Regions from separate parts of the Bradyrhizobium sp. Kon10 genome, predicted to be linked through region 1. Evidence: predicted binding sites of a transcription regulator. Region 1 holds the regulator's gene; each other region holds the start of a gene.
What was found. Region 1 encodes LexA, which represses DNA repair genes until DNA is damaged. Its sites were predicted from a motif close to TGTTCNNNNTGTGTTCNG; they were not measured.

Region 1 (3,275 bases):
GCTCGCCGACGGGCGCCTGGTCGCAGTTGCGTTGCGCATCGGCGCGCTGGCCGATGATTGCAATCGTGCCGCGCTGGTGGTGACCGCCCGGCCGGCGCCGCCGGATTGCACGGCGATGGTGGTCGATCGTCAGCGTCTCGCAAGCCAGGGCGCGCTCGCGCTGATGCGGCGTGGTGATGGTTTTGCCGTTCAGGCGGTGAAGGCAAGGGGCGCAGACCGTCCCTGGTCGCCGGCTGCCGCAGGCGCGGCGGATTATGATGGCAGCCTCGCGCCGAAGACGAAGACAGCGTCTCCCCGGAGCAATGACGCAACGCCGTCCGAGGCCGATCTCCAAGCCGAGGACTGAAAGCCGAGGGCTGGATTTGACCTCTCAGCCGATCGTCGGGCCGGAATGGCTGGCCGTCCGACGTGCGGCGGGCGGATCCCATTCGATCGGCTTTGCGAGATGCAAACCGCTCCAGTTCGCCGGCCTCGGCCGGCGATGGGCATTTCAATCCGGGCCTCGACCCCTCGTTGGGGTCGGCGGCGTCAGCCGATCGGCAGGCGGGTGATCGTTGGCTGCCTGTCGGCTATCTCTGGCTTTTGCTCCCGCTCGCCGAGCGGCTGGGTCACCGGCAATTGCAGCACGGTGGCGCGCTGGCCTTCGACGAGCTGCGTCACCAGCACGTATTTGCCGTCCGGAAATTCGATGGCGTCGTGATGGCGATCGGGAATGTGCGGATCGACCTTGCCGAACTTGCCGACGCGGGAGTTGATGGTGCGCGTCCAGATCCAGCGATTGTCGTAGCGGACGCTGTCGGCGAAGGCGAGCTCCGTTCCCGGCAGCAGACAGACCGCGACCGACATATCGGCTTCGGAGGCGAAGCCGCGCGTCGAGGTGCCGCGGAAAGTTGTCGTGACGATTGTCTCGCCGACTTCTGCGGGACGCGTCGCGACGGCGTGCAGGCTGTAGTCACACATCGGGGTGCTCCTCAATCAGGATAGCGACCCGCGCCTCTTCTGAGGCGCAGGCCTCTATCAGAGTAGAAGCCTGCAAGCGTCTGCTTGGTTGTGGGCAAATCTGCGGCTTGGTTCGCGCGCTGCAATCACAATATCTTTTTCAATTGCGCGAGGAACAAAGCCTGCTCCCGTGCATTCGGGCAGTTTCGCCATTAGCGGCCAGCGGGCGCCGACCAGCCGGAATATTGCCAGGCCCGTTGCGACGGCTGCTCGACCGCGTTGCGGGCATTGCGGAATTGCTCGCTCGTCGCCCGCGCTGCTTTGCCGAGATGGTGCTGTGACTGCGCCGCGAGGGCTTGCGACGCTGATGCTGCGATCAGCGCCATCGCGACAGTGCTCAGAATAATGCTGCGCATGGTTCTCTCCTCGGTCTCTCAAAGCCCTGCGAAGCGGTGTGTGCTTCGTCGCGGCGTGCCGAGGATGTAGCGCTGGAGGGGTGGCCGGATAATCTGTGCAAAACCAGAAAGACTATCCAGCCGGAGCGGACAATCGTCCGCTCCAATCGCTCGTGCGCGGCGGCCTGCCGACCGTCCGCAGCCGGCTCAATACTTCCGGTAAAGCCCGATCAGCTTGCCCTGAATCTTCACCCGGTTGGGCGGCAGGATGCGAACCTCATACGAGGCGTTCGCCGGCTCGAGCGCGATCGAGGCGCCGCGGCGCCGGAAACGTTTCAGCGTTGCCTCCTCGTCGTCGATCAGCGCCACAACGATGTCGCCGGTATCGGCGCTCTCGTTACGCTGGATCAGCGCCATGTCGCCGTCGAGGATACCGGCATCGACCATGGAATCGCCGCGCACTTCGAGCGCGTAGTGCTCACCGGAGCCGAGCATGTCAGGCGGCACGCTGATGGTGTGGCTGCGGGTCTGCAACGCTTCGATCGGCGTACCGGCCGCGATCCGGCCCATCACGGGCACCGCGACGGGGCGCTCGCCGTCATCCGCCGACCCGCTGGAGCTCGCGCGGACCTTGCCGAGATTGCCCTCGATGACGCTGGGCGTGAACCCGCGGCGGCTGCCGGCCGCGGCCTGAAGCTCCGGCAGCTTGATCACCTCGATGGCGCGGGCGCGGTTGGGCAGGCGCCGGATGAAGCCGCGCTCCTCGAGCGCGGTGATCAGGCGATGGATGCCCGATTTCGAGCGCAGATCGAGCGCGTCCTTCATCTCGTCGAAGGAGGGCGGCACGCCGCTTTCCTTCAGCCGCTCGCTGATGAACCGCAGAAGCTCGTATTGTTTGCGCGTTAACATCTCGACCAAATTCCCCCGGTTGATGTCGTTCGATTCCGAGACGCTGAGTTCAGCGATGAGCCGCTACATGCTCGAAACAAATCATGAACGGACACTATATGTTCGATATGTGTTCCGCAACTGCTTAATTTAGCGTGAACGCGACAAACTTCGCGGAACGCGAGCGAGCGACGCGTTCAGACCGGCAATCGCAGCACCTCGCAGGGCGTGCCTGCCTCGGCCTTCGGCGCAAACGGCGCACGTACGAGAAGTGCCTGTGCGGCAGCCAGATTCGCGAGCAGCGAGGAATCCTGATGACTCACGGGATGAGCGATGAGGGTGCCGTCGTCGCGCAATTCAAGGCGCGCGCGAAGATAGTCCTCGCGCTGGTCGTTGGCACCGACATCGCGGCCGAGCACGGCGCGTTCGCGACGGTGGTGAATCACTTCGCGGCCCGAGAGCGCGCGAATCAGCGGCACCATGAACAGGAACGCACAGACGTAGGACGACACGGGATTGCCGGGCAGGCCGATCACGCGCATCGCGCCGAGCTGACCGTGCATCATCGGCTTGCCCGGGCGAATCGCGATCTTCCAGAACGCCATCGAGATGCCTTCGGCCTCGAGCGCCGGCTTGACCAGGTCGTGGTCGCCAACCGAGGCGCCGCCGGTGGTGATCAGGACATCCGCCCCGCTGTCGCGGGCGCGGCGGATGCCGGCCGTGGTCGCCTCAACCGTGTCGGCGGCGATGCCGAGGTCGATGGTCTCGGCGCCTTCGCTGCGCGCGAGCGCGTGCAGGGCATAGCCGTTGGAATAAACGATCTGACCCGCGCCGGGGGTGACGCCGGGCATCACCAGCTCATCGCCGGTTGCGAGGATCGCAACTCTCGGCCGGCGGCGGACGGGCAGGCGCGGATGGTTCATCGCGGCCGCGAGCGCCAGGTCACGCTCGGTGAGTCGGGTTCCTCGCTTCAGCAGCAAATCGCCTTCGCGAAAATCGACGCCGGCAAGGCGGATGTGCCGTCCGATGAGGGCGGCTTCCTTGATCGTGACG
Region 2 (3,275 bases), on a different contig from region 1:
ACCCCATGGAACGGACACCGCAGCTGCCCTTTCGGTCAGGAACTCCGTTCATGGCCGGAGAACCACGGATGATTTCGCGGTTCCAATACGGGACCGCGGCCATTCGATGGAAATGCCGGTGTCCGAGCTTTTCCACCTTTGCGTGCGCTGCTACTATGCCCGTGACGTGTGGAGGCCGCGCCGGCGATCGCGCGGAAGGGGAAGACGTGAACTGGCTAAGACATCTCGCCGTGCGCTGGGGCGCACGAAATTTCTCGTTGGTCTGTCCGCACTGCCGGCGGCCCGCCTCCTCCCTTGCGTTCAAGCGTGGGCGCTTCATGCTCGGTGACGAAAATCTCGTGTGCGAGCGGTGCGGCGAGACCGGCCTTGTCACCTTGTGGCGTTTCGAGGGATTGTCGGGCCAATCCGGTTGCACTGATGCGCGCCAAGGCGGGACGCTGGCGAATTCCCCGCACGGATTGCACGCAGGCGAAGCGCGGGACGAAGAAGCGTTCGAACTCGCCACGACACATGCCACGAAAAGAGCCCCGCCTGGGCAGAGCCAAGCGGGGCGACAGGTTATTGGAGGCTGAGGTGCTGGGCTGCAACACCATAGCCAAGCGACCCTAGTCCGCTCAGCTTACGGCAGCCTGACAAGCGGGACGAATGGGATCCGAAACTGCCGGCGCATAGGCTGCCGCTGAGAGAGGCCCTCGCATCCCAATTCAGACATCCGATCGCACAACTTAGGACACAACCGTTGGCGACACTTTGAACGCACGGCAAAGCCATGGGGGAAACGTGGCGGGCCGATAGCGGGGTGCATCATGGACAGGGTAGAGCGGTCATTCGCCGCCGCGACGGCGGCTGGATTTGTGGTGTTGATCATCGGCATCGTGCTGCTGGCGCTGATGTAGGGCGCGGGCGGGGGAGGCCGCTGATGAAAATCGCGAAAACAACCCCATGCAAAGTAGAATCGGGGTTGGCTCGGTCATCGTTCAGGCCGCAATTGAGGTGGTATTCTACCTTCATTGCAATCGATTCGCCCGTGGTGGCTTTTTTCGCGATTGATTGAGCTTGGGGATGAAAGAGGCCGCCCACTGAGGCGGCCTTACTTCGGGATGCCGAATTCCTTAGCGGCTACCTTGGCAATTTCATTGGGATCGTGAGTGCCAAGTGCGTCAATCTCGATGATCTTGCGGGCGACGATCTCGCAGAGCGGGTCGTCGCGATCCACCAGGCTCAGGCTGCGCAACGTGAATGCAAATGCCCGATTCAGCCGTTCGAGTTGTTCCGGCTCGATCTTGCCTTCCCTGAAAAGCCGATTGATCGGCATGGCCCCTGCACCTTGCACGCGGCACTGCGTACTTGGGGAACCTATCCTGAAATGAGGCCACTGCAAAATTCAAATTAGGTCACTAGGGGTTAAAACAGGCCAGCGCCTGAAGCCGCTTGATGACGTGAAGCGACCTAAGGACGACACGAAAGAGGCCGCCAACTGAGGCGGCCTCTTTCAGCGCCTATTTATCTGCTAATCGCATCTTATGCTTGATCCATTGGTGGCGCACACGTGCCCCCACGAATAGCCTATTCCTGACCCGGTATCGTAGTACTTGAAATCAAACCCAGGAATATGGATCTGGAGGAGAAGATTCGGTTCCCCGCCCGAAACCATTTCCAGTTCGTCGCACGAAAGCAGATTGATTTCGCGTTCCATGTCTCCGTCTCCTGTTGTTCAACGAAGCGACCATCCGCCTCGTTAGGTTGAGGAGACTAGATGCCCCACCGCGCAACGTGCCGTGAGGCAGATCACGGAATTAAAAACCGGCCACTGCGGTTTTCAAAACAGGCCACGGCTGTCGGAAACAGGCCAGCACCAAAATCCGGAAAAGAACATATTGCGAACTGAGAACAAATAGGGTACATTGCTTTTATCGACGAGCTGCCTCGCCAATCGTTTGTCCCTCAGCCGAATCCTCGCCATAAGGAGCACGACCTGATGTCCACCACTGCCCTGCGTATCGTCGAAGGATCTTCCATGGACAAGAGTAAAGCTCTCGCCGCCGCGCTCTCCCAGATCGAGCGCCAGTTCGGCAAGGGCTCGGTGATGAAGCTCGGCAAGAACGACCGTTCGATGGATGTCGAGTCGATTTCCTCGGGCTCGCTGGGGCTCGATATTGCGCTTGGGATCGGCGGACTGCCGAAGGGGCGTGTCGTCGAGATTTATGGGCCGGAATCCTCGGGCAAGACCACGCTGGCGCTGCATACGGTGGCGGAAGGGCAGAAGAAGGGTGGCATCTGCGCCTTCATCGATGCCGAGCACGCGCTCGACCCGGTCTACGCGCGCAAGCTGGGCGTCAATATCGACGAGCTTCTGATTTCGCAGCCCGACACCGGCGAGCAGGCGCTGGAAATCTGCGACACGCTGGTTCGCTCCGGCGCGGTCGATGTGCTGGTGATCGATTCGGTCGCGGCCCTGGTGCCGAAGGCCGAGCTCGAGGGCGAGATGGGCGATGCGCTGCCGGGCCTCCAGGCGCGGCTGATGAGCCAGGCGCTGCGCAAGTTGACCGCCTCGATCAACAAGTCCAACACCATGGTGATCTTCATCAACCAGATCCGGATGAAGATCGGCGTGATGTACGGCTCGCCGGAAACCACCACCGGCGGCAATGCGCTGAAATTCTACGCCTCGATCCGTCTCGACATCCGCCGCATCGGCGCGATCAAGGAGCGTGACGAGGTGGTCGGCAACACCACGCGCGTGAAGGTGGTGAAGAACAAGCTGGCGCCGCCGTTCAAGCAGGTCGAATTCGACATCATGTACGGCGAGGGCGTGTCCAAGATGGGCGAGATCCTTGATCTCGGCGTCAAGGCCGGCATCGTCGAGAAGTCCGGTGCGTGGTTCTCCTACGATAGTCAGCGCCTCGGTCAGGGCCGCGAGAACTCGAAAGCGTTCCTCAAGGCCAATCCCGACATCACCGCCAAGATCGAGACCGCGATCCGCCAGAACTCCGGTCTGATCGCCGAGCAGATTCTCGCCGGCAGCCCCGAGCGCGACGCCGATGGCGAGGAGCCGGCGGACGAGTAAAGCCTAAACACGAAGAGTATTTCGCGAGGAGCGGGCGCTGAGGACGTTGAGTTGCCGACGTCGTCAGTGCCCGTTTCGTTTTGGCGGCTGGACCCAAATACATTCTCAGGCTGCATTGTGATGGTGGCCAAGTCTAGGCTTGGCTGATGCTTGCTAGCGCCGGTTCGTAGTCAAGGGAGCAGCCTATGTCGCCGGCGAGGACGATTTC
Region 3 (3,275 bases), on a different contig from region 1:
GACCAGCGATCCCCGCATAAAGATCGTTCCAATCCGGATTGTCCTTCTCGATTAGCGCGATCTTCCAGGCGCGCTTCCATTTTTTCAGCCGCTTCTCTCGTTTGATGGCGTTCTCGGGGTCATCGAGCTGCTCGAAATAGACCAGTCGAGCGACATCGTACTTCTCCGTGAAGCTCTCGATCAGCTTCGATTTATGCTCGGCCACCCGGCGGATCAGATCATTCGTCACGCCGATATACAACGTTCCGTCGATCTTGCTGGCGAGGATGTAAACGTAGTAGCAGCGTGCCCCCATGCCGCATTCCTCTCGCTGTCATCGTCCGCGAAGGCGGACGATCCAGTAATCACCGGCATCTCGGCTCAATCACCACCGCCGCGGCGTACTGGATGCCCCGCCTTCGCGGGGCATGACAGTGTACCGGGCCTCACTCCCCCGCTTGCAGCTTCCGTGGGAACAGCTCGGCGGCGCCGGTGGCCACCAAATGCGGGCCTTCGGGGGCGTCGGTCTTGCTGAAATCGAGCTCCTCGATCCGCCCCGCTCGCTTCTCGATCTTGTCGGCGGAGATCAGCACCTGCCGGACGTCCTCGTTGGCGTCGGCAAAATGCTTCTGCAGTTTCAGCACGCGGTCCCTGAGGCGGCCGAGGTCGTCGCCAAGCTTGATCACTTCGGTGCGGATCTGGTCGGCGGCGTCGCGCATGCGCGCGTCCTTCATGATCTGCTGCATCACCTGGATCGCGAGCATCAGCAGCGAGGGCGACACCAGCACCACGCGGGCGCGATAGGCTTTCTGGATCACGTCGTCGAAACCGTCATGGATCTCGGCGTAGACCGATTCCGACGGCACGAACATCAGCGCCATTTCCTGGGTCTCCCCGGCGACCAGATATTTCTCGGCGATGTCGCTGACATGCTTCATCACGTCGGCGCGCAGCCGCTGCGTGGCGATCCGGCGCTCCTCGTCGGTGCGGGCGTCGTGCAGCGCGGTCATCGCCTCCAGCGGAAATTTCGCGTCGATGCAGAGCGGGCGCTGGTCGGGCAAGAACACCACGCAGTCCGGCCGCTTTCCGGTCGAGAGCGTAAACTGGAACTCGTAGGCGCCCTTCGGCAAGCCGTCCTGGACGATCGCCTCCATGCGCGCCTGGCCGAACGCGCCGCGCGACTGCTTGTTGGCGAGCACGTCGCGCAAGGTCGTGACCTGGGTGGTGAGGTCGGTGAGGTTCTTGTGCGCGCTGTCGATGATGCCGAGACGCTCGTGCAGTGCGCGCAGGCTGTCCATGGTGTTGCGAGTGGTGTTCTCCATCGACTGGCCGACGCGGTGGGTCACCGAATCCAGCCGCTCGTTCACCGCGCGCGCCATGTCGGCCTGGCGGCCGGCGAGGGCCTGGGTCATGGCATCCACCCGGCCCGAAGCCTCGCTCTGGGCGTGCAGCATCTGGCTGACGCGCTCCTCGAGCTCGTCGGCGCGGATGGCATTGGCCATCGCGAGTTCCGCGCCGCGCCGCGAGGACCGCGCGATCGCGACGGCGATCACTGCCAGCAGGATGAGGACGAGGGCGCAAAAGCCGATCAGCGCGTCGATGGTGCGCACCGGCCAGTCGCCGAGCATGAAGATGATTTCGTTCATGGCCGCCTTTTAGCCGATTCGGCGGGTTTCGCGAACGAATAGCGAACATTTCTGGTTAATGGCCCCTTAATTTTTACGGTTAGCAAAGCCTCAAGTTTTATGGTTAGCGGACCGTTAACGGAGTTCCTCGCTGCATTGACCGCATCGGGCGCGCAGCTTAAATCGCGGCCATGGCCCTCAGAGAAATCATCATCCTGCCCGACAGGCAGCTGCGTCTGGTCTCCAAGCCGATCGAGAAGGTCACGCCGGAGATCCGCAAGCTTGCCGACGACATGTTCGAGACCATGTACGACGCGCCCGGCATCGGGCTCGCGGCGATCCAGGTCGCGCAGCCGCTGCGCCTCATCACCATGGATCTCGCCAAGCGCGACGAGAACGGCGAGACCAATCCGGAGCCGCGCGTCTTCATCAATCCGGAAATTCTGTCCTCGTCCGAGGAGCTGTCGGTCTATGAGGAAGGCTGCCTCTCGATCCCCGAATATTACGAGGAGGTCGAACGCCCCGCCAAGGTGCGCGTGCGCTTCACCGATCTCGACGGCAAGGTGCACGAGGAAGACGCCGAAGGCATCTACGCCACCTGCATCCAGCACGAGATCGATCATCTCAACGGCGTGCTGTTCGTCGACTATCTGTCCAAACTCAAGCGCGACCGCGTGATCAAGAAGTTCGAGAAAGCCGCCAAGCGCGGGGAGTAGGGTATCTGTCATTCCGGGGCGATGCGCAGCATCGAACCCGGAATCTCGAGGTTCTCAGGCGCGCAATTGCGCGCCGTAGTTCGGCTGTTCGAGCCGCCCGGAATGATCGTCAGTGGATCGCGTTTCTCGCAGGTTTTTCACATGCCCCTTCGCCTGATCTTCATGGGCACGCCCGACTTCTCCGTGCCGACGCTGTTCGAGCTCGTCGCGCATGGCCACGAGATCGTCGCCGTCTACACCCGCGCGCCGAAGCCGGGCGGGCGGCGCGGCCTGCAATTGCAGCCGACCCCGGTGGAAGAAGCCGCGCGAAAGCTCGGCATTCCCGTGCTGACGCCGAAGACGCTGAAGACACCGGAGGCGCTGGACGAATTCCGCGCGTTCGACGCTGATGCTGCGGTCGTCGTCGCCTACGGCATGATCCTGCCGCAGGCCATTCTCGATGCGCCGAAGCTCGGCTGCTACAATCTGCACGCCTCGCTGCTGCCGCGCTGGCGCGGCGCCGCGCCGATCAACCGCGCCATCATGGCCGGCGACGCCGAGAGCGGCGTGATGGTGATGAAGATGGATGTCGGGCTTGATACCGGCGACGTCGCCATGGCCGAGCGCATTGCGATCACGGACGCCATGACCGCAGCCGATCTGCACGATCGCCTGTCCCGGCTCGGCGCCGATCTGATGGTGCGCGCCATGGCGGCGCTCGACCGCGGTGCCCTTCAGCTCAGGAAGCAGAGCGAGGACGGCGTCACCTACGCCGCCAAGATCGACAAGGCCGAGGCCCGGATCGACTGGACCAAACCCGCGCGCGACGTGCTGCGTCACATCCACGGATTGTCGCCTTTTCCCGGCGCCTGGAGTGAGCTCGCAGACGTCAGCGAAAACGTGCGCGTAAAAATCCTGCGCTGCGAGTTCGCCAAAGGCGCAGGTGCCCCGGGCGATGTGCTCGACGACCAGCTCA

Region 2: the regulator LexA is predicted to act here: its motif matches at 1,869-1,886, upstream of recA (recombinase RecA).
Region 3: the regulator LexA is predicted to act here: its motif matches at 1,656-1,673, upstream of AC0L2O_RS31275 (DNA recombination protein RmuC).

What each region holds. Positions count from the first base shown of each region.
Region 1 is NZ_JBVVOZ010000005.1:118,905-122,179, forward strand. It holds gene AC0L2O_RS09940 (ComEC/Rec2 family competence protein) at 1-346, shown strand, start outside; gene AC0L2O_RS09945 (hypothetical protein) at 529-960, opposite strand; gene AC0L2O_RS09950 (hypothetical protein) at 1,152-1,355, opposite strand; gene lexA (transcriptional repressor LexA) at 1,542-2,243, opposite strand; gene AC0L2O_RS09960 (molybdopterin molybdotransferase MoeA) at 2,420-3,275, opposite strand, start outside.
Region 2 is NZ_JBVVOZ010000012.1:51,099-54,373, forward strand. It holds gene AC0L2O_RS18295 (hypothetical protein) at 1,091-1,315, opposite strand; gene AC0L2O_RS18300 (hypothetical protein) at 1,511-1,696, opposite strand; gene recA (recombinase RecA) at 1,979-3,067, shown strand.
Region 3 is NZ_JBVVOZ010000036.1:44,949-48,223, reverse strand. It holds gene AC0L2O_RS31280 (GIY-YIG nuclease family protein) at 1-295, opposite strand, end outside; gene AC0L2O_RS31275 (DNA recombination protein RmuC) at 426-1,625, opposite strand; gene def (peptide deformylase) at 1,796-2,320, shown strand; gene fmt (methionyl-tRNA formyltransferase) at 2,462-3,275, shown strand, end outside.